2 regions of the Streptomyces sp. NPDC017991 genome follow, and region 2 is predicted to be linked to the other one. Evidence: predicted binding sites of a transcription regulator. Region 2 holds the regulator's gene; the other holds the start of a gene.
The links. Region 2 encodes HspR, which represses chaperone genes until heat shock. Its sites were predicted from a motif close to TTGAGNNNNNNNNNCTCAA; they were not measured.
Positions count from the first base shown of each region.

Region 1: a site for HspR is predicted at 7,228-7,246, ahead of lon (endopeptidase La). Genes of this name have one in related genera too.

Region 1 is NZ_JBIRGP010000003.1:782,078-796,664, reverse strand. Features, by position in the region: gene ACH4DZ_RS12055 (nitrate- and nitrite sensing domain-containing protein) at 1-1,673, opposite strand, end outside; gene ACH4DZ_RS12050 (hypothetical protein) at 2,030-2,815, shown strand; gene ACH4DZ_RS12045 (MarR family winged helix-turn-helix transcriptional regulator) at 3,064-3,618, opposite strand; gene ACH4DZ_RS12040 (lysozyme) at 3,845-4,708, shown strand; gene lon (endopeptidase La) at 4,788-7,205, opposite strand; gene ACH4DZ_RS12030 (spermidine synthase) at 7,609-8,295, shown strand; gene ACH4DZ_RS12025 (response regulator transcription factor) at 8,408-9,145, shown strand; gene ACH4DZ_RS12020 (HAMP domain-containing sensor histidine kinase) at 9,442-10,506, shown strand; gene ACH4DZ_RS12015 (multifunctional oxoglutarate decarboxylase/oxoglutarate dehydrogenase thiamine pyrophosphate-binding subunit/dihydrolipoyllysine-residue succinyltransferase subunit) at 10,792-14,587, shown strand, end outside.
Region 2 is NZ_JBIRGP010000004.1:514,196-528,782, reverse strand. Features, by position in the region: gene ACH4DZ_RS15110 (hypothetical protein) at 1-183, shown strand, start outside; gene ACH4DZ_RS15105 (hypothetical protein) at 180-365, shown strand; gene ACH4DZ_RS15100 (hypothetical protein) at 449-1,093, shown strand; gene ACH4DZ_RS15095 (peptidoglycan-binding protein) at 1,137-1,985, shown strand; gene ACH4DZ_RS15090 (hypothetical protein) at 2,047-2,301, shown strand; gene ACH4DZ_RS15085 (Uma2 family endonuclease) at 2,346-2,978, opposite strand; gene ACH4DZ_RS15080 (DUF6243 family protein) at 3,192-3,407, opposite strand; gene ACH4DZ_RS15075 (ATP-binding protein) at 3,594-4,025, opposite strand; gene ACH4DZ_RS15070 (helix-turn-helix domain-containing protein) at 4,262-5,143, shown strand; gene ACH4DZ_RS15065 (DUF397 domain-containing protein) at 5,154-5,348, shown strand; gene ACH4DZ_RS15060 (DUF397 domain-containing protein) at 5,369-5,731, shown strand; gene ACH4DZ_RS15055 (class I SAM-dependent methyltransferase) at 5,724-6,488, shown strand; gene ACH4DZ_RS15050 (amidohydrolase family protein) at 6,509-7,759, opposite strand; gene ACH4DZ_RS15045 (MarR family winged helix-turn-helix transcriptional regulator) at 7,899-8,405, shown strand; gene ACH4DZ_RS15040 (heat shock protein transcriptional repressor HspR) at 8,502-8,975, opposite strand; gene dnaJ (molecular chaperone DnaJ) at 8,983-10,185, opposite strand; gene grpE (nucleotide exchange factor GrpE) at 10,273-10,956, opposite strand; gene dnaK (molecular chaperone DnaK) at 10,953-12,818, opposite strand; gene ACH4DZ_RS15020 ((Fe-S)-binding protein) at 13,222-14,587, shown strand, end outside.

The DNA.
Region 1 (14,587 bases), on a different contig from region 2:
GGGACGGGCCCGGGGTGCTGGTGGCCGTGCTCCGCGCCCGCGAGGACCAGCAGGTTCTCGCTGTGGCGGCGCATGACGGTGGCGAAGTGGTCGAGCTTGAAGAGGGTGGCGAGGCGCTCGGGGTCCTGCTCGCGCTCTTCGAGGCCCTCGATGACGCTCAGCTGCCGCTCGACCAGGCCCAGGGTGCGCAGGGCCAGGCTGACGAAGGTGCCGTGGATGTTCTGCCGGACCTGCTCCAGACGGGCGGTGGCCTCGGCGAGTTCGGTACGGAACCTGTCGCGTTCGTCGGCCATCTTCTGGCGCTGGCCGATGAGGTGCTTGCGGTCGCCCTCCAGCGTGCCCAGGCGTTCCTGGAACGCGAGGGCGTGCGTGTGGAGCGTGTTGACGGAGCGCACGACCTGGGCGAACTCGTCGTTGCGGCCGGTGAACTTGACCGGGTCGCCGGTGCCGGGCTCGGCTGCCAGACGTGCCGAACCGCGGCGCAGGACGGACAGCGGACGCGTGAGCGACCGGGCCATCCCGGTGGAGACGCCCACGGCGAGCAGCATCAGCGCGCCGAGGATCGCGACCCGGATCTCCAGCGCGGTGACGTCGTCGTCGCGCAGTTGGGCGAGCTCCTTGGCCCGCTGGGTGTTGAGGGACGCCTCGACACCGCGCATCAGCTCGACGCGCGAGGAGAGCGCCGCGTCCAGCTTCTTGGTGCTGGTGGCCAGTTCGTCGTCGGAGAGCGTGGGCTGGTCCGCCAGGCCCGCGAGGTACTTCTCGGCGGACGCGACATCCGGCCCGTTGACCGTGGAGTCGTACGAGGTGCGGTCCGCCTTGGGCGCGGTGCCGGCGAAGTCGGCCAGGGCGGCCTGCTCACGGACGTTGGCCTGCTGGGCCGCGGCGGTGAGCGCGTCGCGCTGCTTGGTCGCGGCGGCCGACGACGTGGTGGTCGTGGTGGGCAGGCCCGTGATGGGGTCGGTGGTGGTCTGCCTGCTGGTGGGCACGCTCAGCGCGGCGAGGAGCAGACCACGGGTCGAGGCGGCCTGCTGGACGGCGGTGTCGAGGTCGGCGAGGGCGTGCGCGCCGGAGCCCGCGCGGGGCGGAATCTTCTCGGCCAGGTCCTCGGCGAGCCCGTGGAGTTCGGTGAGGGCCGTCGAGTACGCCCGGTGGGCTTCGAGGGAGCTGCTCTCTCCGGTGAGCGCCGCCCTGCGGACGGCGGCGATCGCGTCGAGCGTCTTCAGGAAGGACGCGGGGGCGTCCGCCTCGACGGCGGCGACCCGCAGTTCGTCGACCTGACGGTCCACGCGGGCGCTGCGGCGCTCCGAGGGGCCTTCGCCCTTGGGGCGGCCGGCCGCGAGATACGAGGTGACCTCGTCGCGTTCGTCGGCCAGTGAGTGGGCGAGGGCCAGGGCGTCCTGGGTCCGCTCGGCCGACGTCACCAGGTTCTGGGAGTCGTTCAGCTGTCCGGAGGCGGCGATCACGGACGGAGCGCCCGCTCCCGCGATCGCGGCGGCCACGACGGCGACGGCGACGATCAGCCGACTGCGTACGTGAGCGGGTCGACCTCGTCCCGCGGGGTCCGGAGTGTCCTGCGGTGCCGGTGAGTTCGGGGTGTGCCCGGAGGCTCCGCCCGAGGCCGGCTGCCTGCCATTGCGCCGAGGCCGCATTTTCTGCACCGGTGCTCGCATTCTTGACTCGTGTCCCCATGGGCCCGGGTGACGATCCGTCAACTCGCGTGTCGTCCCGGTTCGGCTCCCGACCTTCCCAGTGCCGGTGGGCAGTGGTCGCGCATCGCCTGACCCGCCACACGAAGGAGTGAACATCGCCGGGGAGCGGCCCGGCAAGTTCCGCCGGCGCGTGCGAGACCCCTGCGCGGCAGGTCGGTTGGACGTCCACGGCAACCGATGGCAGGATGCGCCGCCACGCTTCGCCGGAGTCGGTGAATCCGTCGCAAAACAGGCGCCTGACCTGCTTGTCCGGACCATTTGACCGACGGTTGCCAGCCTTTGGTGAAGCTCGTGGAGGGGTCGTGCAGACTGGCCGGATGCGCTCGGAACTGATCTCGGTACCCGGTGACCCCGCCCGCCCCGACGAGGACTACGCATCGGTCGGGCTTCCCGCCTCGGGACAAGGCGGTTCGATCGTCGTCCTGGACGGTGTGACGCCTCCCCCGACCGATCAGGGCTGTCTTCATTCCGTCCCCTGGTTCACCGCCCGGCTCGGTGGCGCGTTGCACGAACTGTCCGTTTCACGGCGGGATCTGACGCTCACTGAGGTCTTGGGTCATGCCATCACCCGTACCGCCGACGCCCATCGGACCACCTGTGACCTTTCTCACCCGCGCACCCCGCAGGCAACGGTGGTGCTGGCGCGCTGGTCAGAGGCGTCGGTCGAGTACTTGGTGCTCTCCGACTCGGCGCTGCTCATCGAATCGCCGGCGGGAGCGGTCATCCCCGTCCTGGACGACCGCCTCTCGCGGGTTCCGCACGCCACGTTGAGGTCGGCGGCGGCGACGGACGCGATCCTGCGCAACAAGGAGGGCGGCTTCTTCACGGCCGCGGCGGACCCCTCGGTGGCGGGTCGCGCCGTCACGGGCACGCTGCCCCGTTCCGAGGTCCGCGCCCTCACGGCCCTCACGGACGGCGCGACCCGCTGGGTGGAGAAGTTCGGCGAGGGCGACTGGACGGACCTGTTCACCCTGGTCCGCAAGGAGGGCGGCCAGTCCCTGATCGACCGGGTCCGCACCCTGGAACGATCGGACACGGCCGCCACATACCTGGGCCGCTCCAAACCACACGACGACGCGACGGTGGTCTACACAGAGCTGTAGCACCCCGAAGGGCCGAAGGGCCACAGAAAACGGCACGACCATCCACAACACACGGCCACCCCCCGCCTTCCAGGGGCGCGGGGAACTGCGCAACAAGCCACGACGCATGGCCACCCCCCGCCTTCCAGGGGCGCGGGAAACGGCGCAACAAGCCACAACACACGGCCACCCCCCGCCTTCCAGGGGCGCGGGGAACGGCGCGACCGCCCCCCACCGGCCCGCACCCGACGAACAACCCCTGCGGCCAGTCAGCCCCGCTCAACCCCACGGTTGAGCCGATGCAACAACCGAGCCAGCTCAGCCACCTCCGCCCGCTCCCAACTGGCCAGTTCGCGAACATAACGAGCCCGCCGAGCATCCCGCACAGTCCCGAACCGCTCCCGCCCCACGTCAGTGAGATGCACGAGCCAAGCCCGCCCGTCCGCGGGATCCGGCTCCCGGGCGACGAGCCCGAGCTCCTCCAGCGCCCGCAGCTGCCGGGACATCGTGGCCTTGCCGACCCCGATATAGGCGGCAAGCTCCGTCGCCCGCTGCCGCCCACGCTCCTCCAGCCGCACGAGCAGCCCGTACGCGGAGGACTCCAGGTCGGGATGCACCTCGCGAACCATCTCCCCGGAGGACGCGCGCGCCCGCCTCAGCAGAACGGACAGCTCACGCTCCAGAGCCAGGAACTCCTGATCAACGGCTCCGCCGCCCCCGGACCCGGCCCCGCCCCCGGCCCCCTGGTCCACACCATTCCCCGGAACGCCGGATCCCGCCCGGTGCCCCTCACCCTTGTCGCCCTCGTGCACGTCAGCACCCATGACCCGGTTTCCCGATCCTGAAAGTTTCCGCCAAAGACCGCCATTGCCGCAGCTCGGCCAGTATTTCGCAGGAATAGACCAACGGCAGCCGCCGAACCCTCTTTCCGCCCGTCGCCCGCGTGCGTAGCTTCTTCAACAAGTACCCGCATGGCATGTACACGCCACTTTATTGAGCACCCCCACCCGGCCAACACCCGGCCAACACCGAGCCTTCGGAGGCACGAACATGTCCGTGCACACATCCGGAACGGCCCACCGCTCGCGCGCACGCGACCACCTCAGAACGCGCCTCGGCGCGATGGGCACCCTGCTCCTGTCCCTCTCCCTGTCCCTCTCCCTGCTCATCGCCCATCCCGCCCATCCCGCCCACGCGGCCGACGTCCCGGCCCGCGGCTCGGCGTACATGGGCATGGGCGTCATCCCGCACGACGGCCAGGACGGCCTGCCGACGCCCGGTGACGCCACCCAGACCGAGGGCGTGGACGTCAGCAGCCACCAGGGCAACGTCGCCTGGTCGACCCTGTGGAGCAGCGGGGTCAGATGGGCCTACGCGAAGGCCACCGAGGGGACGTACTACACGAACCCCTACTTCACCCAGCAGTACAACGGCTCGTACAACGTCGGCATGATCCGGGGCGCGTACCACTTCGCGACCCCCGACACGACGGGCGGCGCCGCGCAGGCCAACTACTTCGTGGACAACGGCGGCGGCTGGTCGAAGGACGGCAGGACGCTGCCGGGCGCGCTCGACATCGAGTGGAACCCGTACGGGGCGGCCTGCTACGGCAAGACGCAGAGCGCGATGGTCACCTGGATCCGCGACTTCCTGAACCAGTACAAGGCCCGCACCGGCCGTGACGCGGTCATCTACTCGGCCACCAGCTGGTGGACCCAGTGCACCGGCGACCACGCCGGTTTCGCCTCCGCCAACCCGCTCTGGATCGCCCGTTACGCCTCGGCGGTGGGCGCGCTCCCGGCGGGCTGGGACTTCTACACGATGTGGCAGTACACGTCCTCCGGCCCCACGGTCGGCGACCACGACAGGTTCAACGGCGCCCTCGACCGCGTGGTGGCCCTGGCCAACGGCTGACCCCCGCGCCCCCGCGTACGCGGAAGGCCCGGGCCTCTCACGAAGAGGGACCCGGGCCTTCCTTGACCGGTGGCGTCCGTCACGCCGCCACCGGAACCTCCGTCGCCGCGCTGTTCGTCGCCGGCGCCAGCGCCAGTTCCAGGACCTGGCGGACGTCCGTCACCGCGTGGACGTCGAGCTTCTTCAGAACCTCGGCCGGGACGTCGTCCAGGTCGGCCTCGTTGCGCTTCGGGATGATCACCGTGGTGACACCCGCCCGGTGCGCGGCGAGCAGCTTCTGCTTGACGCCGCCGATCGGCAGCACCCGGCCGGTGAGCGAGACCTCGCCCGTCATGGCCACATCGGTACGGACCAGCCGGCCGGAGAGCAGCGAGGCCAGTGCGGTCGTCATCGTGACGCCCGCGCTCGGCCCGTCCTTCGGCACCGCGCCCGCCGGGAAGTGGATGTGCACGCCCCGGTCCTTGAGGTCGGCGACGGGCAGTTCCAGTTCCGCGCCGTGCGAGCGGAGGAAGGAGAGCGCGATCTGCGCCGACTCCTTCATCACGTCACCCAGCTGACCGGTGAGGGTCAGGCCCGCCGCGCCCGTCTCCGGGTCGGCGAGGGACGCCTCGACGAAGAGGACGTCACCGCCGGCGCCGGTGACCGCGAGGCCGGTCGCCACCCCGGGCACCGCCGTGCGGCGCTCGGCCGGGTCCTGGGCGGACTCGGGCACGTGGTGCGGCCTGCCGATCAGCGCGCGCAGATCGTCCGCGCCGACCGTGAACGGCAGCTTCCGCTCACCGAGTTCGTGCTGCGCCGCGATCTTGCGGAGCAGCCGTGCGACGGACCGCTCCAGGTTCCGGACGCCCGCCTCGCGGGTGTACTCGCCCGCCAGCCTGCGCAGCGCGCCCTCGTCCAGGGTGACCTCGGCCTGCTCAAGACCGGCCCGCTCCAGCTGGCGCGGGAGCAGGTGGTCGCGGGCGATGACGACCTTCTCGTCCTCGGTGTACCCGTCGAGCCGTACCAGTTCCATACGGTCGAGCAGGGCCTCCGGGATGGCCTCCAGCACATTGGCCGTGGCCAGGAAGACGACGTCGCTCAGGTCCAGCTCGACCTCCAGGTAGTGGTCCCGGAAGGTGTGGTTCTGGGCCGGGTCGAGGACTTCGAGGAGGGCCGCCGCCGGGTCGCCCCGGAAGTCGGAGCCCACCTTGTCGATCTCGTCGAGCAGGACCACCGGGTTCATGGACCCGGCCTCCTTGATCGCCCGTACGATCCGGCCGGGCAGCGCGCCGACGTACGTACGCCGGTGACCGCGGATCTCCGCCTCGTCCCGTACGCCGCCGAGGGCGACGCGGACGAACTTGCGGCCCATGGCGTGCGCGACGGACTCACCGAGCGAGGTCTTGCCGACGCCGGGAGGACCGACGAGCGCGAGCACGGCACCGCCGCGCCGGCCGCCCACGACACCGAGGCCCCGGTCGTTGCGCCGCTTACGGACCGCCAGGTACTCGGTGATCCGCTCCTTCACGTCGTCCAGGCCCGCGTGCTCGGCGTCCAGGACCGTCTTGGCGCCCTGGATGTCGTACTCGTCCTCCGTACGCTCGTTCCACGGGAGTTCGAGCACGGTGTCGAGCCAGGTGCGGATCCAGGAGCCCTCGGGCGACTGGTCGCTGGAGCGCTCCAGCTTCTCGACCTCTTTGAGCGCGGCCTCGCGGACCTTCTCGGGGAGGTCGGCGGCCTCGACGCGGGCCCGGTAGTCGTCGGACTCCTCGCCCTCGGCCTCGCCGTTCAGCTCGCGCAGCTCCTTGCGCACGGCCTCCAGCTGCCGCCGCAGCAGGAACTCCCGCTGCTGCTTGTCCACACCCTCCTGTACGTCCTTGGCGATGGACTCGGCGACGTCCTGCTCGGCGAGGTGCTCACGCAGCTGCTCGGTGGCGAGCTTCAGCCGGGTCACCGGATCGGTGGTCTCCAGCAGCTCGACCTTCTGGGCGGTCGTCAGGAACGGCGAGTATCCGGAGTTGTCGGCGAGCGCGGACACGTCGTCGATCTGCTGGACGCGGTCCACGACCTGCCAGGCCGCACGCTTCTTCAGCCAGTTCGTGGCCAGCGCCTTGTACTCCTTGACCAGCTCGGTCACGGAGCCGGGCAGCGGGTCGGGCACGGTCTCCTCGACCTGCGTGCCCTCCACCCACAGAGCGGCGCCGGGGCCGGTCGTACCGGCGCCGACACGCACCCGTCCGCGACCGCGGATCAGGGCACCGGGGTCGCCGTCGGCGAGGCGTCCGACCTGCTCGACCGTGGCGAGCACCCCCGTGTTCGCGTACGTGCCGTCGATCCGCGGAACAAGAAGCACCCTCGGCTTGCTGGCACCGGTGGAACGGGCGGCTGCCTGTGCGGCCTCCACCGCGGCGCGTACGTCGGCGTCGTTCAGGTCCAGGGGCACCACCATGCCGGGCAGCACGACCTCGTCGTCGAGCGGCAGCACGGGCAGAGTGAGCGGTTCGGACGTCAAAGTCATGATCTCCCCTTCGGCATTCAAGTTGAGCTATGCCGACTCAATGCACGTGAGCCTCCGATTGTTCCCCTACGGCTGTTCGCTGTGAGCGATCACTGGGGCAGGGAGTGCACGCCGGGGCTCATCACCGGCCTTTCGCCGTCCGGGGCCTGGGCCGGCTCGACGGTCGCTCGGACCTGGCGCGAGCGGTGCTTCCCGCTTCCCGATGGACGCCGCCGCCCTGCGGCCGGTGGGGGCCGAGCCAAAGGACTGCGCAGTACTCGCGCCACAGAAGGGGCACGGGGAACTGCGTGGCCGGCCACGACGGGGCCCTGGGTGTCAGAACATGACGATCATCTTGCCGGTGTGTTCGCCGACGCGGCGGAAAACGGCTGCCCGGCCGGGGGCGGCTTGCCAGGATGGGGCCATGACCGCGTACGACGTTCCGCACGGCAGCCCCGAAGTCGTCGACCGCCGCGAGGGACCGTACGGCGAGGTCGTGCTGCGCCGCCACGGCGGGCTGCTGCAGATCATCGCCAACGGCTGTTTCCTCATGGACACCTCCGACGGCCGCTCGGAGAGACTGCTGGTCGACGCCGCGCTCGGCGCGCTGGACGGGCGCCCCGCGCCGCGGATCCTGATCGGCGGCCTCGGCGTCGGCTTCTCCCTCGCCCACGCGGCGGCCGACCCCCGCTGGGGCCGCATCACGGTCGCCGAGCGGGAGCCGGCCGTCATCGACTGGCACCGGTCCGGGCCGCTCGCGGAGTTGTCGGCCCCCGCCCTCGCGGATCCGCGCACCGAGATCATCGAGGTCGATCTCGTCGCGCACGTCAATGAGACATCCGACACGTACGACGTACTGTGCCTCGACATCGACAACGGACCCGAGTGGACCGTCACTGAGGGCAACGAGACCCTGTACTCGCGGGCCGGACTCACCGCGTGCGCACGGGTGTTGAGCGACGGCGGGGTACTCGCTGTTTGGTCGGCCAAACCTTCGCCTGATTTCGCAAGAACCTTGCGGAATGCCGGGTTCCGACACGTGCGTACCGAAGAGATCCCGGTTGCCCGGGGCGTTCCGGACGTGGTGCATCTCGCGGTAAGACCTGGATAGCCGAGCGACGGTCACTGCCCGTACCCTGCTGCTCTGACGCGGATCATTCAAGCGTCAAGCGCAGTCATGGAATCACCCCACTGGTTCCGGAAAGCACACTCAGGGGCGGGCGATGGAGCAGACACACACCTCGCACAACGGCACGGCGGCCACGCCGGGCGCTCAGCGCCGGGTGCTGGTGGTCGAGGACGATCCGACGATCGTCGACGCCATCGCCGCCCGGCTTCGCGCCGAGGGGTTCCTCGTGCAAACAGCGGGTGACGGACCGGCCGCCGTCGACACGGCCGAGGCGTGGCAGCCCGACCTGCTGATTCTCGACATCATGCTGCCGGGCTTCGACGGCCTGGAGGTCTGCCGCCGCGTCCAGGCGGCCCGTCCGGTACCGGTGATGATGCTCACCGCCCGCGACGACGAGACGGACATGCTGGTCGGCCTCGGCGTGGGCGCCGACGACTACATGACGAAGCCGTTCTCGATGCGCGAGCTGGCCGCGCGCGTGCACGTACTGTTGCGCCGCGTGGAGCGGGCCGCGCTGGCCGCGTCCACACCGCGCTCCGGCATCCTGCGCCTCGGCGAGCTGGAGATCGACCACGCCCAGCGCCGGGTCCGGGTGCGCGCCGACGACGTACACCTCACGCCCACCGAGTTCGACCTGCTGGTCTGCCTGGCGAACACGCCCCGCGCGGTCCTCTCGCGCGAGCAGCTGCTGGCCGAGGTCTGGGACTGGGCGGACGCCTCCGGCACCCGGACCGTGGACAGCCACATCAAGGCGCTGCGCCGGAAGATCGGCGCGGAGCGGATCCGTACGGTGCACGGCGTGGGCTACGCGCTGGAGACCCCGACACCCTAGAGTCGGGCACCCTGACCGAGGGGGCGTATGTGATGAGGGGTCTCGGCGTACTGCGCAAGCGCGTCAAGGCGGGCGCGGGACGGGTCACCGACGCGCGTTCCGGCCCTGGGCCGGAATCCGGTCGGGGTCCAACCGTCGGCACAGGCGTCGGCAGCTTCCCGGCGCCGGGTGCTACGCCGGGCGCCGGTAGGACGTCCGGTACGACATCCGGCACCACGTCCGGCACGAGCGCGAATGCCGGCCCAGGTACCGGCTCCGGCTCCGGCTCCGGCTCCGGCTCGGCATCCTGGGGTGACGTGCGTCCCTTCTCGATCAAGACGAAGCTCGGCACGCTGGTCGTCGTCGCGGTCTTCATCACCACCGGTCTGCTGATGATCGCGGTCCGCACCGAGACGGAACTGCGCTTCATCACGGTCTTCTCGATGATCGCGACCCTGCTGATCACCCAGTTCGTGGCGCACTCGATCACCGCTCCGCTGGACGAGATGAACACCGTCGCGCGGGGCATCTCGCACGGCGACTACACCCGCCGGGTCCGGGGCGCCGACCGCCGCGACGAACTGGGCGACCTGGCCCAGACGATCAACCGCATGGCCGACGACCTGGAGGCCCAGGAGCGGCAGCGCAAGGAGCTCGTGGCGAACGTCTCGCACGAGCTGCGCACCCCCATCGCGGGCCTGCGGGCGGTCCTGGAGAACGTGGTGGACGGTGTCTCCGCCGCCGACCCCGAGACGATGCGCACCGCCCTGAAGCAGACGGAACGCCTCGGCCGGCTGGTGGAGACGCTGCTCGACCTCTCCCGCCTGGACAACGGCGTCGTACCGCTGCGCAAGCGCCGCTTCGAGGTGTGGCCGTACCTGTCGGGCGTGCTGAAGGAGGCCAACATGGTCGCTTCCGCGCGCGCGGGCATCGCTTCCGGCTCCGGCAGCCACACGCGTACGGACGTCCATCTGCACCTCGACGTGTCGCCGCCCGAGCTGACCGCGCACGCGGACCCGGAGCGGATCCACCAGGTCGTCGCCAACCTCATCGACAACGCGGTCAAGCACAGCCCGCCGCACGGCCGCGTCACGGTGAAGGCCCGGCGCGGCGACGGCCCCGAGTCCCTGGACCTCGAAGTCCTGGACGAGGGCCCCGGCATCCCGCGCTCGGAGTGGCACCGGGTCTTCGAGCGGTTCAACCGCGGCGGGGTCGTCGCGCCGCACGGCCCGGGCAGCGACGGCGGTACGGGTCTGGGGCTGGCGATCGCCCGCTGGGCCGTCGATCTGCACGGTGGCCGGATCGGCGTGGCCGAATCCCAGCGCGGTTGCCGGATCCAGGTCACTCTTCCGGGAGTGCCCTCGCCGGACAGGTTGACGTAGGGTTCGAAGCGAGAGCCCAAGATCCACGTGATGGGGCAGCAGGACACGTGTCATCGTGCGTTCCTGGCACGGAGGTTCGGCCTTCCGAGGTCGCAGCCCCGACCCGGCGCGTCCATTTCACATCAGAACCTCGCTTGTTTCCCGCCATTTCGAACGCCGAAACACGCTTTTCGATGTGACTTACGCGACGATGACCAGGCCCGGACTGACCTAGCCGGTCCGGGGGGCGTAGCCTTTATTCCCGCTGTCCATCACCTTGTGAAGCGGAAGAGGGCGGTTGCCGCCGTGTCGCCACAGTCCCCCAGTAACTCATCGAGCGTCTCGACCGAGGACCAAGCCGGGAAGAACCCTGCTGCCGCCTTCGGACCGAACGAGTGGCTCGTCGACGAGATCTATCAGCAGTACCTCCAGGACCCGAATTCCGTAGACCGAGCCTGGTGGGACTTCTTCGCCGACTACAAGCCCGGCGGCGTGGCCGCCTCGGCTCCGGCGGGTACCGCGGCCGCGGGGGCCGCGGGAACCACCACCGCGTCCAAGGCGGCTCCGGCCGCCCCTGCCGCACCCCAGGCCCAGGCCCAGGCCGCTCAGGCTCCGGCTCAGGCCGCTCCGGCCAAGGCTCCGGCCCCGGCCGCTCAGGCCCAGGCCGCACCGGCTGCCGCGAAGCCCGCCGCAGCCGCACCGGCCAAGGCGGCGGCTCCGGCCGCACCGGCGAAGCCCGCCGCGGCCAAGCCGGCCGCCGCGCAGGCCGCGCCCGCCTCCGGGGCCACCGCGTCTTCGGGCGGGCCGGAGTACGTGACGCTGCGCGGCCCGAGCGCCGCGGTCGCGAAGAACATGAACGCTTCCGTCGAGGTCCCCACGGCCACGTCCGTGCGCGCGGTCCCGGTGAAGCTGCTCTTCGACAACCGCATCGTCATCAACAACCACCTGAAGCGTGCCCGGGGCGGGAAGATCTCCTTCACCCACCTCATCGGCTACGCGATGGTGCAGGCCATCAAGGCCATGCCGTCGATGAACTACTCCTTCACGGAGAAGGACGGCAAGCCGACCCTGGTCAAGCCGGAGCACGTCAACTTCGGCCTCGCCATCGACCTGGTGAAGCCCAACGGCGACCGCCAGCTCGTCGTCGCGGGCATCAAGAAGGCCGAGACGCTGAACTTCTTCGAGTTCTGGCAGGCCTACGAGGACATCGTCCGCCGGGCCCGTGACGGCAAGCTGACGATGGACGACTTCACCGGTGTCACGGTCTCCCTGACCAACCCCGGCGGCCTCGGCACCGTCCACTCGGTCCCGCGTCTGATGCCCGGACAGTCGGTCATCATGGGCGTCGGCTCGATGGACTACCCGGCGGAGTTCCAGGGCACCTCCCAGGACACCCTGAACAAGCTCGGCATCGCCAAGGTCATGACGCTCACGTCGACCTACGACCACCGGGTCATCCAGGGCGCCGCGTCCGGCGAGTTCCTGCGCGTCGTCGCGAACTACCTGCTCGGCGAGCAGGGCTTCTACGACGAGATCTTCGAGGCCCTGCGCATTCCGTACGAGCCGGTCCGCTGGCTCAAGGACATCGACGCCTCGCACGACGACGACGTCACGAAGGCCGCCCGCGTCTTCGAGCTGATCCACTCCTACCGGGTCCGCGGCCACGTCATGGCCGACACCGACCCGCTGGAGTACCGCCAGCGCAAGCACCCCGACCTGGACATCACCGAGCACGGGCTCACCCTGTGGGACCTGGAGCGCGAGTTCGCGGTCGGCGGGTTCGCGGGCAAGTCCCTGATGAAGCTGCGCGACATCCTCGGCGTGCTGCGCGACTCGTACTGCCGCACCACGGGCGTCGAGTTCATGCACATCCAGGACCCGAAGCAGCGCCGGTGGATCCAGGACCGTATCGAGCGCCCGCACTCCAAGCCGGAGCGCGAGGAGCAGCTGCGGATCCTGCGCAGGCTGAACGCTGCGGAAGCCTTCGAGACCTTCCTGCAGACGAAGTACGTCGGCCAGAAGCGTTTCTCCCTGGAGGGCGGCGAGTCCGTCATCCCGCTGCTCGACGCGGTGCTCGACTCCGCCGCCGAGTCGCGTCTCGACGAGGTCGTCATCGGCATGGCCCACCGAGGCCGCCTGAACGTCCTGGCGAACATCGTCGGCAAGTCGTACGCGCAGATCTTCCGGGAGTTCGAGGGCAACCTCGACCCGAAGTCGATGCACGGCTCCGGCGACGTCAAGTACCACCTGGGCGCCGAGGGTGTCTTCACGGGTCTGGACGGCGAGCAGATCAAGGTCTCGCTGGCCGCGAACCCCTCGCACCTGGAGGCGGTCGACCCGATCCTGGAGGGCGTCGCCCGCGCCAAGCAGGACATCATCAACAAGGGCGGCACGGACTTCACCGTCCTGCCCGTCGCCCTGCACGGTGACGCGGCCTTCGCGGGCCAGGGCGTGGTGGCCGAGACCCTGAACATGTCGCAGCTGCGCGGCTACCGCACCGGCGGCACGGTCCACGTGGTCATCAACAACCAGGTCGGCTTCACCGCCGCCCCGGAGTCGTCACGCTCCTCCATGTACGCCACCGACGTGGCCCGCATGATCGAGGCACCGATCTTCCACGTGAACGGCGACGACCCCGAGGCCGTCGTCCGCGTCGCGCGGCTGGCCTTCGAGTTCCGGCAGGCGTTCAACAAGGACGTCGTCATCGACCTCATCTGCTACCGCCGCCGCGGTCACAACGAGTCGGACAACCCGGCGTTCACCCAGCCGCTGATGTACGACCTGATCGACAAGAAGCGCTCGGTGCGCAAGCTCTACACCGAGTCGCTGATCGGCCGGGGCGACATCACGCTGGAAGAGGCCGAGCAGGCGCTGCAGGACTACCAGGGCCAGCTGGAGAAGGTCTTCACGGAGGTCCGTGAGGCCGCTTCGGCGCCGGGTGAGGCGCACGCCCCCGACGTGAAGCCCGAGTTCCCGGTGGCGGTCACCACGGCCGTCTCCCAGGAGGTCGTCAAGCGGATCGCCGAGTCCCAGGTCAACATCCCCGAGCGCGTCACCGTCCACCCGCGTCTGCTGCCCCAGCTGCAGCGCCGCGCGGCGATGGTCGAGGACGGCACGATCGACTGGGGCATGGGCGAGACGCTCGCGATCGGCTCCCTGCTCCTGGAGGGCACTCCGGTGCGCCTCTCGGGCCAGGACTCCCGCCGCGGCACGTTCGGCCAGCGCCACGCGGTGCTGATCGACCGGGAGACGGCCGAGGACTTCACCCCCCTCCAGTACCTCTCGGAGGACCAGGCCCGCTACAACTGCTACGACTCACTTCTCTCCGAGTACGCGGCGATGGGCTTCGAGTACGGCTACTCGCTGGCGCGTCCCGAGTCCCTCGTGATGTGGGAGGCGCAGTTCGGCGACTTCGTCAACGGCGCCCAGACGGTGGTGGACGAGTTCATCTCGTCGGCGGAGCAGAAGTGGGGCCAGACGTCCGGCGTCACGCTGCTCCTCCCGCACGGCTACGAGGGCCAGGGCCCGGACCACTCGTCCGCGCGCCCTGAGCGCTTCCTCCAGATGTGCGCGCAGAACAACATGACGGTCGCCATGCCGACGCTCCCGTCGAACTACTTCCATCTCCTGCGGTGGCAGGTGCACAACCCGCACCACAAGCCGCTGGTGGTCTTCACCCCGAAGTCGATGCTCCGCCTCAAGGCGGCCGCGTCGAAGGCGGAGGAGTTCACGACGGGCGGCTTCCGCCCCGTCATCGGCGACTCCTCGGTGGACCCGGCGGCCGTCAAGAAGGTCGTCTTCACCGCGGGCAAGGTGTACTACGACCTCGACGCCGAGCGTAAGAAGCGCGGCATCACGGACACGGCCGTCATCCGCATCGAGCGCCTGTACCCCCTCCCGGGTGCCGAGCTCCAGGCGGAGATCGCCAAGTACCCGAACGCCGAGAAGTACCTGTGGGCCCAGGAGGAGCCGGCGAACCAGGGCGCGTGGCCGTTCATCGCCCTGAACCTCATCGACCACCTGGACCTGGCGGTCGGCGCGGACGTCCCCCACGGGGAGCGCCTCCGCCGCATCTCCCGCCCGGCGGGCTCGTCCCCGGCGG
Region 2 (14,587 bases):
GGCACCTCCTACAACGGTGTGCCGTCCGACACCGGGCTCGCCCCGGACCCGCCGGTCGATCCGGAGTACGGCACGACCCGTACGTACTCCCTGATCGAGGCGCAGAACGCGACGCTGGCTGTCCTGACCGACAGCGGGGTCACCTATCGGGAGCTGCTCAGGGGAACGGGAGGCGCGGCATGACCGAACTGCCCGTGCATGCACAGCTCTTGGGGCCGGGACCGCTGGAATCGGGGCCGTCGGAGGCGGAGGCGCCGGAGCCCGACGGCAGCGTGGCGCATCCCGTGCCGATCGACAGCCCGACGACACGTGACGGCGACGGCGGCACGCCCGCCGACACGCTCCCGCCACCCCTCGGCACCTGACAGCCCAGCCCTCACCGCATCCCTCACCCATCACCCATCACCCGTCACCCGTCACCCGTCACCCGCTTCAGGAGGAGCCCGTCATGGCCCTGCTCACTCCGCTCGGCAGTCTCCCGTATCCGCAGCCGGCCGACGCGGCGAACATTCCCGTGCACATCCAGTCGCTCGCCGAGGCCGTGGACGGCCGTACGGTGCTGCGATTCGCCGACAGCGCCGCCCGGGACAGCAAGGTGACCGCCCCCGTGGCGGGCATGCTCTGCTGGCTCGGCACACCGAAGCAGTACTGGTACTACACCGGCAGCGCCTGGGCCCAGCTCGCCCCGTCGCCGGTGCACAAGGCGAACGCGACGGCCGGCACGACCGCCTCGACCGCCTTCGTGGAGGCGCTCACCGGCTCCACCGGCGATCCGACGGTCGCGACCTTCACGGCGCCGGCGTCCGGTTCCGTGCTCGTGTCGCTGGGCGCGCGCATCAGCAACAGCGCCGCGGCCGGCACCTGCCTCATGTCGGCGAACGTCCGCGCCAGTTCGGGCTCGACGGTCGTGCTGGCCGCCGCCGACGGCCGTTCGGCGATCTCCACCGGCACGGGTCAGATCTCCGGGAGCACCCAGTACCTCGTCACCGGCCTGACCCCGAACAGCGCGTACACGGCGACCGCCGCCTACCGCTGCACCACCGGAACGGCCACGTTCATGTACCGCTTCGTCACCGTCACGCCCGTCAACTGACAACCGACGACCGACGACCGACGACCGACAACTGAGGACAGTCATGGCCACACCCCTCACCGCCGAGGCCTTCGTCCGCGCGCTGCGCGGCGAGGGCCTCGCCCTTTCGGAACACACCGGCTGGCGTACGCACAACCGCGATCACAAGGGCGCCTGGGGCCCGGTGCACGGCGTGATGCTGCACCACACCGCGGGCACCGACAGCCTCCGCCTGTGCCGCGACGGCACCGCGGCGCTGCCGGGCCCGCTGTGCGTCGGCCTGATCGCGAAGGACGGCACACCGCACCTCCTCGGATACGGCAGGACGAACCACGCCGGCGCGGGCTCCGCCGCGGTCCTGGACGCCGTACGGGCCGAGAAGTCCCCCCTCCCCGCCCCCGGACCGGACGCCGTGGACGGCAACGCCCGCTTCTACGGCTTCGAGATCGAGAACCTGGGCAACGGCCGGGACCCGTACCCGGCGGCTCAACTCCGCACGGTGGAACGGCTGTCGGCGGCGATCTGCCGGGCCCACGGCTGGTCGGCGAAGAGCGTGGTCGCCCACAAGGAGTGGACCCGGCGGAAGATCGACCCGTCGTTCCCGATGGCGGTGCTACGCGCACGGGTCGAGGCCCTGCTGAGCGGCAAGCCGGCCCCCGCACCTCTTCACGCCCCTTTCCCGGGCGCCGCGTTCTTCGTGCCGGGCCGCCGCAGTGCGCTGATCACGGCGGTCGGCAAGCGGCTGGTGGCCGAGGGCTGCGGACGGTACGCGTCCGGCCCCGGCCCCGTCTGGACCCAGGCCGACGTCCTGTCGTACGCGGCCTGGCAGCGCGCCCTCGGTTACGTGGGCCTGGCGGCGGACGGCATCCCGGGCCGGATCAGCTGGGACAAACTGCGCGTGCCGAACACCTGACGCGCGACGCGTACCACCTACCACCTACCACCTGACGGACGACGAACACGGGAGGTACCCGATGACGACGACCGAGACCGAGGAGGTCGTCCTGGAACTGGAGCGCCTGCGTCGTTCGGTCGACGTCGGCTTCGCCACCACCCGGGGCGACCTCGCGCTCCTCCTCCAGCGCGTCGACCAGACCGACAAGGCCCTCGACGAGCACGAGACCCGTATCGAGGCCCTGGAACGCGCACGCTGGCCGCTGCCGTCACTGGCCGCGGCCACGTCGTGCCTGGCCCTGGCGCTCACGGTGTGGCAGACGATGGGCCGCTAGCAGCGTCTGTCCGGCTGCTCCCTGGGCGGCCCCTCCCTGGCCGGTTACTTCTTGGCCCGTGGAGGTCCTGTGATCGCTTCCGTGATGACGAAGCCCTTGGCGGGGCCCTCGGGGATGGTGACGTCCGTGCCGAAGGGCACGCGGTGGACGCCCACCCAGTCGGCCCTGTCGGGGCGGGGCTCGGTGAGGACGGTCACGGTGCCCTGGTCGTCGTGGTCGTCGATGACGACGTACACCGGGATGGCGGCGCGGGCGTACTCGCGGCGCTTCTTGACGCGGTCGCGCTCCTGGCGGCGTCCGTCCGGGGAGATCACCCCCGCGACCAGCCGGACGGCCGCCGCGGTGATGCCCACGCCGTCGGCGGTGACGTACCGCTCCGTGTCCCTGGCCGCGACGAACAGGTCGGGCACCCATACGCAGCCCGCGTGAACGACGTTCGTGTCGTTCCTGGCGGCGAAGTCCCCGCCCTTCAGAAAGCCCCCCAGCGCCTCCCTGAGGAGGAAGACGGTCTGGCTGTGCGCGTAGCGGCCAGTGGATGACACTTCGACGGCTCCTTCGATGATCTCGGCCCGGTAGCCCTCCGGGAGGTCCATGGCCTCCCATGCCTGCCACAGGACCTCGTCGAGGCCGGGCCCTTTCTCGGGCGGGCAGGGAGGCTCGGTCCTGGTCTCGGTCATGATCACAAGTGTCTCGCAAATGCCGGTTCACCTGCGAAAACGCCGTCGATTCACCCAAACCGGCGAGGCAGAAACGACTCACCGGGTGGTGGGTCGGACGCGGGTTGCCGGTCGAGGGCCGAGCGCGACCGGCAACGGGCTCCGCCACGGCTCCGACACGACAGCAGGGCCCGGACCGCGCGTCGCGGTCCGGGCCCTGCTGTCCGGGGTGTGTCAGCTCTTGGCGCTGTCGTCGTCCGTCTGCCGGGCGGCCTCGGCCTCGGCTGCCTTCTCGCGCATCTTGCGCACCAGCTCCGCCTTCTGGTCGGCCGCGCCCTGGCGGTCGGCGTTGCGGTACGGGCCGTTGTTCTGCCGTTCGGCGCGGGACTGCTTCTTGCGCTGGCCGCCGCCCTGGCCCACGGGGTTGTTGATGTTCTTGCTCACGGTCACGGGTTCTCCCGGTGCTGATGTGGAGTGATCTACGGATTCGTCGGTGGGGGACGGGCGGCGACATCGAAGGACGTCAGCCGGGGGCCCGTCACGCTCTCACTCGTAAATCGGCGTCTGGAAGAACATGCCAAAGACGTTACCCGGTTCCGTCGGCCCCGCACACCAACATTTTCGCCGCCCCGGCGCTCACACCGTCGGCCGCAGCTCGAACCACACGCCTTTCGCGTACCGCCCGGTCCTCGCGTCGGCGACGCCCCACGTGTCCGCCACCTCCGCGACCAGGGCGAGCCCCCGCCCCCAGCCGGCGACGGCCCCTGCGGCGGGGTGCGCGACGACAGGTGGGTCGGGACTCTCGTCGAAGACGCTCACGTGGAGGCGGGCCGAGGTCAGCCGGACTCGGAGTATGGCGGCGCCCTTGGTGTGCAGGTGGACGTTGGTGACCAGCTCCGAGGTACACAGCGCGGCGGGCATGACGAGGGCTTCGTGCCCGTGCGTGTACAGCACGGCCCGCACGAAGTCCCGGCAGACGCGGGGCGCGGTGGCGTCGGCGGACGCGAAGAGGCTGTAGTCGTGGGCGAGTTGGGTGGGGCGGTGGGCGGCGATGCGGGCGGGATCCATGGGCGTGGGCTCCAATCGTGGTACGGGCCCAGCGATGGCGATGCCCGCGCGCTCCCGGATGGAGGGGCGGGTGCTCTGTCGGCTTGTGGGCAGGGGGAGTTGGCCGATTTCGGTGCGTTACCTAAACCACACTTAAAGTAGCGGAATGGGGATGTAAATCTCAACCCTTTGCCTGATTCGGTGGACCGACCTCCTTGAGCAGGGCAGACTTTAAGCGAGCCATCAAGGAGTGATCCGTGGGACTGCGCACCACCATCAGCGAACGTCAGCGACGACTCGGTTTTGAACTCAAACACCTGCGCGAACAAGCTGGATTGAGTGCTGGTGAGGGGGCTGAGAGCATCGGGATGAGCCGGGCTCAGTTGAGCCACATCGAGTTGGGGCGCACATCGATCCTCACCGAGCGACTGCTGAACCTCTGCCGTACTTACGGTTGCACAGACAAGCCCTACATTGACGAACTGGTGTCCATGTCTGAGGCGGCAGGAAAAGGATGGTGGAGCGCACACAAGAAGCGGCGCGGCCTGGACGCGCTCAACACGGCGGAGCTGGAGTCCGATTGCACCGCACTGCGGATGCACCAGTCACTGTTCATCCCGGGGCTCCTCCAGACGGCCGAGTACACCCGAGCCATCTTCGCCAGCCCTGGATTGGGCTTTGAACGCAAGGAAGATGCCGTGGAGTTCCGTATGGAGCGACAGCAGGTGCTCACCCGCGAAACTCCTCCCTCGGTGCACGCGGTGATCCACGAGTCAGCCCTGCACATGCAGTTCGGCGGACCAAGAGTGGCCCGAGAGCAACTGCTACACCTCGTCGAACTAGCGGGCCTCCCTCATGTCACCATCCAGATCTATCCGTTCAGCGCCCCGGCGTACGCCGCCCTCAGCGGCAACTTTGTCCACGTCGTCCCAGGACTGCCGCAGTTGGGCACCGTCGTCCTCGAAAAGCCCGTTGGCCTCCAGTACTTGGCGGACAGGGCAAGCCTGGAGCGGTACGAGAAGCTGTTCCGCCATCTCGCCGAGAATGCCCTGCCCCCTATCGACGTATCGTTGGCCCCCGATGCACACTCCGTAAAGGACTCGCTGGCTCTCATCCAGCACGTTCTCTACACCTTCTAGGGAGGCCTCAATGCCGGAACTGAACTGGCAGAAGTCGACGTTCAGCGGCGGCCCGGAAGGCGAATGCCTCTACATAGCCAACGCCCCCGACGGAACCCTCCGCCTCCGGGAGAGCGACACCCCCGACGTCATCCTCGCCCCCGCCCGGCAGGGCCTCGCAGCACTGCTGCACCACGCCCGCGGCCCCGCGCAGACCAACGACTGATGGAGCCGGAGGGGGCCCACATGTCCGAGCTGCACTGGCAGAAGTCAACGTTCAGCGGCGGCCCTCAGGGCAACTGCCTCCAAATAGCCGCCGCCCCCGACGGAACCCTCCGCCTCCGCGAGAGCGACACCCCCGACGTGACCCTCGCCACCGCCCCACAAAGCCTCGCCGCACTGCTGCACCACGTGTCCGAGCCGGAAGACTGGCAGAAGTCCACGTTCAGCGGCGGTCCACAGGGCGAGTGTCTCTACATAGCCACCGCCCCCGACGGAACCCTCCGCCTCCGGGAGAGCGACACCCCCGACGTCATCCTCGCCACCGAGCCGCAGGCCCTCGCCGGACTGCTGCACCATGCCCGCCGCCCCGCGCAAGGCAATGGCTGACGAGAACTTCGCCCACCCCCGGCTCGCCGCTATCTACGACCCGCTCGATCCCGGTCGCGGCGACCTCGACGCGTACGTCCGTGTCGCGGAGGAGTTCGGGGCGCGGCGCGTGCTCGACATCGGCTGCGGGACCGGCGTGTTCGCGCTGCTGCTCGCCGGCCGCGGGATCGAGGTCGTCGGCGTCGATCCGGCGCGCGCGTCCCTCGACGTGGCCCGCGCCAAACCCGGCGGCGAGCAGGTGCGCTGGCTTCACGGAGACGCCACCACGCTGCCACCCCTGCGCGTCGACCTCGCGACCATGACGGCGAACGCGGCCCAGCAGATCGTCGACGACCAGCCGTGGCGGGACACCCTGCGGGGCGCGTACGAAGCTCTGCGACCCGGTGGGCACCTCGTCTTCGAGACCCGGGATCCGGCGCGGCGCGCCTGGGAGGAGTGGACGCGCGATGCCTCGTACCGCGTGACGGAGATCCCGGGGGTCGGCGCGGTCGAGAGCTGGGTCCGGACGACCGAGATCAGCGGGCAGTTGGTGAGCTTCCGGCAGACCTATGTGTTCGCCGCCGACGGGCAGGAGCTGACCTCGGATTCGACGCTGCGTTTCCGCGAGCGGCAGGAGGTCGAGGCGGACCTGCGGGGCCAGGGGTTCGTCGTGCGGGACGTCCGCGACGCGCCCGACCGCCCCGGCCGCGAGTTCGTCTTCGTCGCGCAGCGGCCGGAACCGGCCTCCCGGGCCGGCCGCGCATCCGGGCCGGGATAGCCGCGGGCGGACCCCACGCCCTATGCGGCGGAGGCCGCGAGCGTCGTGCGGGTGCCGCGGCGCCACACCTCGCGCAGGTTGAGGGTGTCGCCGATCGTGGTCGTGGGGTCGCCGTCCACGAGGAGCAGGTCGGCCCGCAGGCCCTCGGCGATGCGGCCACGGTCCTCCAGGCCGAAGCGCCGTGCCGGGGTGGCGGTCGCCGCGCGCAGGGCCTGGACCGGGGTGAGGCCGGCCCGTACGAGGTACTGGAGTTCCTGGTGGACGCTCGCGCCGTGGACCACGCCGCCCATGAACATCAGCGGCATGGGAGCCGCGTCGGTGCCCGCCAGGAGGTCGACGCCGGCGTCGTGCAGGGCCTTGACCGAGGCCAGTACGTCCTCAAGGCTGCCCTGCGGATAGCGGTCGTAGCTGGTGTTGAGGACGTTCGTCCACGCCTCGTTCAGGCGTGACCCGACGCGTGGGTCCGCGGTGAGGGACGATCCCGTGATGCCCATCATGGAGGCGTTCAGGACGACACAGGGGACGACGAACGCGCCGGAGGCGGCGATGAGTTCGATGATCTCGTCGGTGTGCGGCCGGTCCATGAACAGGTGGGCGAAGCCGTCGATGCCGGCCTCGATCGCCATCCGTGTCGCGTCGACGGTCAGCGTGTGGGCGATGGTGAGCATCCCGTGCCGGTGGGCCTCCGCGACCCCGGCGTCCAGGGTCGCCTGGTCGAGCATGGGCAGACCGGGGTGGCCCTCGACACTCCCGTCGTCGACCATGAACTTGATGTAGTCCGAGCCCGCCTCGACGAGCCGGGGGATGAAACCGACCGCCTCCTCGGGCGTGGTCGAGAACGGCATCACGGGCATCTCGCGCGGCGCGGCCCCCTCGCCCGGCCCGCGGTGCCCGCCCGGCTTGAAACCCTTCGGCATGAGTTCGCTGGGGTGGCCCCCGGGAGGGGTGATGCCGAAGCCCGCCGAGCGCACGTCGGCGAGGGAGTCGTTCTCCGAGACGCGCTCGCGGGCGGGCCCGGTGTTCATGCCCTGCATCTCCAGTTCGGTGGTGATCCCGAACCGCAGTGCCAGCGCGAGCGCCTCGTCGGAGGTGTGCACATGGGCGTCGAACAGACCGGGCAGCAGGGTGCCGCCCCTGGCGTCGACGATCTCCGCACCGGCGGGCACCTCGCCGCCGACCGCGGCGATCCGCGCGCCGTTCAGTACGACCGTGGTGTCCTCCAGCACGCGCTCGCCGTCGAACACCCGGCCGTTGATGATGGCTGTGATCATGACTCTCTCCTCCGGGCAGGCCGATCGCTCCGCTGGTGCCGAGTGCTCCCCACCGCGAGCACCACATTAATGCAACTGGCAACTCCATGCATAATCACATGCATCTGTGGAGTGCAGATACATGCGATAGGCTGCGCGGGTGACTGACACGGATGCCTCCATGCCGCAGGGCGAGGCCCTCCTGGACGCCGTCGGCGCGGCCTTCGCCCGGCTCAGGCGGCGCACCATGCAGGCGCCCGTCGACCCCCCGTCGGGCCCCAAGGACCTCAAGCGCAACCTCGTCCTCAACATCGTCGACGAGGCAGCCGAGGCGGACGCGGAGATGACGGTCGGCGGGCTCGCCGAACACCTGCTGGTGGACCCGTCGGTGGCCAGCCGCATGGTGAGCGACTGCATCTCCCACGGCTACCTGGTCCGCGCGGCCTCGCAGCAGGACGGCCGCCGCACCGTGCTCCACCTCACCGAGGAAGGCACCGCCCTCCTCCACCGCTTCCGCCACCAGCAGCGGCAGGCGTTCGACTACATCACCCGTGACTGGCCCGAGGCCGAGCGGCTCGAATTCGCCCGCCTCCTCCTCAAGTACACGGACTCCACCGCCCGGTTGCCCGCGCCGGGCGCCGGGGCGGCCCGGCGGGAGGGGGCATAGACAAGGGGCCCGGAGGTTCGAATGAACCTCCGGGCCCCTTGACGTGACCGGGCCCTTGACGTGACCGAGTTCCTTGGGACGTGACCGCGTGACCGCTCAGTCCGTCGGGGGGCGCTTCGGGCGCCACACGACGAGGGCGCTCGTCTGCTGGACCTCCTGGTACGGGACCAGGTCGCGGCGGTACGAGGCGTGGACCGCGGCCTCGCGCTGCTGCATGGTCGCCGCCGCGCCCTCCAGGGCCGACGACAGTTCCGCGACCCGGGACTGCAGCGCGGCGACCTGGTTCTCCAGCTCGATGATGCGCTTGATGCCGGCGAGGTTGATGCCCTCGTCCTGCGACAACTGCTGGACGGTGCGCAGCAGTTCGATGTCGCGGGCCGAGTAGCGCCGGCCGCGCCCGGCCGTGCGGTCCGGGGAGACCAGGCCGAGGCGGTCGTACTGACGCAGCGTCTGCGGGTGCAGACCGGAGAGCTGGGCGGCCACCGAGATGACGTACACCGGTGTCTCTTCCGTCAGCTCGTAGGCCCTGCCGGTGAACGAGTTCTGCCGACGGCGTCCGGGTGCGTCCATGATGTCCTCATGCTCCCTTCGCGGCCTGGAACAGCTCAGCCCGCGGATCCTCCTCCGCGGTCGCCTCGCGATACGCCTCAAGCGCGTCACGAGCCTTCCCCGTCAGGTCCGCCGGAACACTCACCTCGACGGTGACCAGGAGGTCCCCGCGGGAGCCGTCCTTACGGACCGCGCCCTTGCCGCGGGCCCGCATCGTACGGCCGTTGGGCGTGCCCGGCGGCAGTTTCAGGGTGACCGGAGGCCCCCCGAGCGTGGGTACGCGGACCTCGCCGCCGAGTGCCGCCTCCGTGAAGGTGACGGGCACGGTGACGGTGAGGTTGTCGCCCTTGCGGCCGAAGACCGGGTGCGTGTCCACGTGCACCGTGACGTACAGGTCGCCCGAAGGGCCGCCCCGTTCGCCCGGCGCGCCCTTGCCGCGCAGCCGGATGCGCTGGCTGTCCGACACCCCGGCGGGGATACGGACCTGCATGGTCCGGGACGACTTGGCGCGTCCCGAGCCGCTGCAGACCGCGCACGCGTGCTCCGCGATCAGGCCGCGGCCCTTGCAGTCGGGGCACGGGTCGGTCAGCGAGAACCCGCCGCCCGAGCCGCGCGCCACCTGGCCGGTGCCGACGCAGGTCGGGCACACGCGCGGTGTGCCGTTCTTGTCGCCGGTGCCCGAACAGGCCTTGCAGGGCGACTGCGAGGTCATCCGCAGCGGGACGGTCGCGCCGTCCACCGCCTCCGTGAAGCTGAGCGTGACCTCGGTGTCGATGTCCTGGCCGCGCCGCGGCTGCGTCCGGGCACCGGGGCCCGCGCCGCCGCGGTTGAAGAGACCTCCGAAGACGTCACCTATGCCGCCGCCGAAGCCGCCGGCCCCGCCCTGCGGACCGCCACCGCCCGCTCCGCCCTGGGGGCCGCCTCCGAAGAGGTCCCCCAGGTCGAAGTTGAAGGAGCCGCCCGAACCGGCCGGGCCGGGACGGAAGCCGCCGTTGCCGAAGAGGGTGCGGGCCTCGTCGTACTCCTTGCGCTTCTTGGGGTCCCCGAGGATGTCGTTCGCCTCGGAGATCTCCTTGAAGCGCTCCTCGGCGCGCGCGTTCCCCTTGTTGGCGTCCGGGTGGAACTCGCGGGCGAGCTTGCGGTACGCCTTCTTGATCTCGGCCTCGGTGGCGTCCTTGGGGACGCCGAGGACCTTGTAGTAGTCCTTCTCGATGAAGTCCTTGGTGCTCATCCTCGACGCCCCTCCTTCCGTACGCCACCGTCACGTACGCGCTCGACGTTCTCCGTGCCAAGGGGCGCGCGTACGCCCTGTTCCACGTCAGCCCTCGTCCGGGCCACCGCTCTCCTTGTCGTCGGCCGCCGCGGTCCCCGCATCCGTCTCGTCGCCCTTGGCGGGCTGCGCGCCGGGCTGCGGCTCGGCGACCGCCACCCGCGCGGGGCGGATGGTGCGCTCGCCGAAGCGATACCCCGGCTGCAGAATCGCCACGCACGTCGTCTCCGTGACGTCCGGCGCGTACGAGTGCATCAGGGCCTCGTGGATCATCGGGTCGAAGGGCTCGCCCTCCTTGCCGAACTGCTGCAGGCCCATCTTCGCCGCGACGGTCTCCAGCGACTCGGCCACCGACTTGAAGCCGCCGAGCAGTTCGCCGTGTTCCCGCGCGCGGCCGATGTCGTCGAGCACGGGCAGGAGCTCGGTCAGGAGGCTCGCGATGGCGAGCTCCTTGACCGCGATCCGGTCGCGCTCGACCCGGCGGCGGTAGTTCTGGTACTCGGCCTGGAGCCGCTGGACGTCCGCCGTACGTTCGTTGAGCGCCGTACGCACCTGGTCCAGCTGGGCCGTCAGGCCTGCGATCTGGGCTGCTGACTGAGCTGCTGCCGTGTCCCCGGCCGGGGCCGCCCCGTCCTCCGCGGAGGAGGGGGCGGCCTTCGGCTCGGCGTCTTCAGGGGTGGCGCCGGAGGGGACGTCGGGCTGCTCGTCGAAGCCCGGGGTCTCCTCCGTCACGCGGCACCGTCCTTGCGGTCACGGTCCTCGTCGACGATCTCCGCGTCGACCACGTCGTCGTCGGCGGCCTTGGCACCGGCGTCCGGGCCGGCGCCCGGGGCCTCGGCGCCCGCGGCACCCTGGGAAGCCTGCGCGTCGGCGTACATCGCCTGGCCCAGCTTCTGGGAGACGGCGGCGACCTTCTCGGTGGCCGTACGGATCTCGGCGGTGTCCTCGCCCTTGAGCGCGGCCTTCAGCTCCTCGACGCTCGTCTCGACCTCGGTCTTGACGTCGCCGGGGACCTTGTCCTCGTTGTCCTTGAGGAACTTCTCCGTCTGGTAGACGAGCTGCTCGCCCTGGTTGCGGGCCTCGGCGGCCTCGCGGCGACGGTGGTCCTCGTCCGCGTACTGCTCGGCCTCCTGGCGCATGCGGTCGACCTCGTCCTTCGGCAGCGAGGAGCCGCCGGTGACGGTCATCTTCTGCTCCTTGCCCGTGCCGAGGTCCTTCGCGGTCACGTGCATGATGCCGTTGGCGTCGATGTCGAAGGCGACCTCGATCTGCGGGACCCCGCGCGGGGCCGGCGGCAGACCGGTCAGCTCGAACATCCCGAGCTTCTTGTTGTACGCCGCGATCTCGCGCTCGCCCTGGTAGACCTGGATCTGGACGGACGGCTGGTTGTCCTCGGCCGTCGTGAAGATCTCGGACCGCTTGGTCGGGATCGTGGTGTTGCGCTCGATGAGCTTGGTCATGATCCCTCCCTTGGTCTCGATACCGAGGGACAGCGGGGTCACGTCGAGGAGCAGGACGTCCTTGACCTCACCCTTGAGGACACCGGCCTGCAGGGCGGCGCCGATGGCGACGACCTCGTCCGGGTTGACGCCCTTGTTGGCGTCCTGGCCGCCGGTCAGCTCCTTGACGAGCTCGGCCACGGCGGGCATACGGGTGGAGCCACCGACGAGAACGACGTGGTCGATCTCGCTCAGCTGGATGCCGGCGTCCTTGATGACGTTGTGGAACGGCGTCTTGCAGCGCTCCAGCAGGTCGGCCGTGAGCTGCTGGAACTGGGCGCGAGTGAGCTTCTCGTCCAGGTGCAGCGGGCCCTCGGCGGACGCGGTGATGTACGGCAGGTTGATCGAGGTCTCCGTGGAGGAGGACAGCTCGATCTTGGCCTTCTCGGCGGCCTCGCGCAGGCGCTGGAGCGCCATCTTGTCCTTGCCGAGGTCCACACCGTGGCCGCTGTTGAACTGCTTCACCAGGTAGTCGACGACCCGCTGGTCCCAGTCGTCACCACCGAGGTGGTTGTCGCCGTTCGTGGCCTTCACCTCGACGACGCCGTCGCCGATCTCCAGGAGGGACACGTCGAACGTGCCGCCACCGAGGTCGAAGACGAGGATGGTCTGGTCGTCCTTGTCGAGGCCGTACGCCAGGGCCGCGGCGGTCGGCTCGTTCACGATGCGCAGGACGTTCAGGCCCGCGATCTCGCCGGCCTCCTTCGTCGCCTGGCGCTCGGAGTCGTTGAAGTACGCCGGGACGGTGATGACCGCGTCGGCCACCTTCTCGCCCAGGTACGCCTCGGCGTCGCGCTTCAGCTTCTGCAGGATGAAGGCGCTCATCTGCTGCGGGTTGAAGTGCTTGCCGTCGAGCTCGATCTTCCAGTCCGTGCCCATGTGACGCTTCACGGACCTGATGGTCCGGTCCACGTTCGTGACCGCCTGGCGCTTCGCGACCTCGCCGACGAGCACCTCGCCGTTCTTGGCGAAGGCGACGACGGACGGCGTGGTCCTGGCGCCCTCGGCGTTGGTGATGACGGTGGGCTCACCGCCCTCCAGAACGCTGACGACGGAGTTAGTCGTGCCCAGGTCGATGCCGACCGCACGTGCCATTTCAATTCCTCCAGCAATGACTTGAGTGGAACGGACTCAAGTGTGCATGACGCTTGCCGCGTGGTCAACAGAGGTGAGTCGTGGGGGCTCAACTCTTATCTCTTCCTTACGCGCACTTTGGCCCCTGACCTGCGGGGCACGCACCCGCTGCACCCCGCCGGGGGCGGTTCGCGCCGTTCCTCGCGCCCCTCAGAATCACGTCCCGCCGTGGTGGGGTGCGGGCCCGCCCCCACCGGCCCGCACCCGACGGACAAGCCCGGCTTCGGCGCGTGTACCCACGTGTGGGGCAGCGACGCAGATCACCGTGCCGCTGACTACAGTGCGGACAGCGGAATGGGTAGTCTCGAAGGACTGCGTAAGCTACCGCTCAGTAATGACCCTCGCAGGCCCGAGGAGCCCCGAAATGCAACTCGCCGCGATCATCGTGTCGCTGGTCCTGACCGTGGTCGGCGTCGCGCTCATCGCCCGCGCCATCGGCCAGTTCGTCCGGTACTTCAAGCTCGGCCAGCCGATCCCCGCCGGGAGCCGCACCGACAACCCCTACCAGCGCAGCGTCACGCTGGTGAAGGAGTTCCTCGGTCACACCCGGATGAACCGGTGGGGCATCGTCGGCTTCGCCCACTGGTTCGTGGCCATCGGCTTCCTGACACTGCCGCCCACCCTCGTCCAGGCCTTCGGCCAGCTCTTCCAGGCCGACTGGGTACTGCCGGTCATCGGCGAGTTCCTGCCGTTCGAGCTCTACATCGAGTTCATCGGCGTGATGACGATCCTGGGCATCGCCGTGCTCATCGCGATCCGGCTGCTGAGCCTGCCCTCGCGGGCCGGCCGCAAGTCCCGTTTCGCGGGCTCCAAGTCCGGCCAGGCGTACTTCGTCGAGTACGTCATCCTCACCATCGGCCTCGCCATCTACGTGCTGCGCGGCCTGGAGGGCGCGATCCACCACGTCGAGGGCTACGAGGCCGGGTACTTCGCCTCGTACCCGCTGGTCCTGGCCTTCAAGGGCCTCGGCCTGAGCACGCTGCAGAACCTGGTCTACCTCGTCGCGACGATCAAGATCGGCACGTCCTTCGTGTGGATGATCGTCGTCTCGCTCAACACCAACATGGGTGTCGCCTGGCACCGCTTCCTCGCCTTCCCGAACATCTGGTTCAAGCGCGAGGCGAGCGGCGGGACCGCCCTGGGCGGCCTCCAGCCCATGACGTCCGGCGGCAAGCCCATCGACTTCACCGATCCCGGTGACGACGACGTCTTCGGTGTCAGCCAGGTGGAGCAGTTCTCCTGGAAGGGCCTGCTCGACTTCTCCACCTGCACCGAGTGCGGGCGCTGCCAGTCGCAGTGCCCCGCCTGGAACACCGGCAAGCCCCTCTCCCCGAAGCTCCTCATCATGTCGCTGCGCGACCACGCGCACGCCAAGGCCCCCTACCTCCTCGCCGGTGGCGGCAAGGACATGGAAGGCAACGAGAAGGCCTCCGCCGAGCAGCTCAAGGACGTTCCCGCCGCCGCCCTCGCCGAGGCCGAGCGGCCGCTCATCGGGACCCTCGAAGAGAACGGGGTCATCGACCCCGACGTCCTGTGGTCCTGCACCACCTGCGGCGCCTGCGTCGAGCAGTGCCCCGTCGACATCGAGCACATCGACCACATCGTCGACATGCGCCGCTACCAGGTGATGATCGAGAGCGCCTTCCCGTCCGAGGCCGGGACGATGCTCAAGAACCTGGAGAAGAAGGGCAACCCCTGGGGGCTCGCCAAGAAGCAGCGCCTGGAGTGGA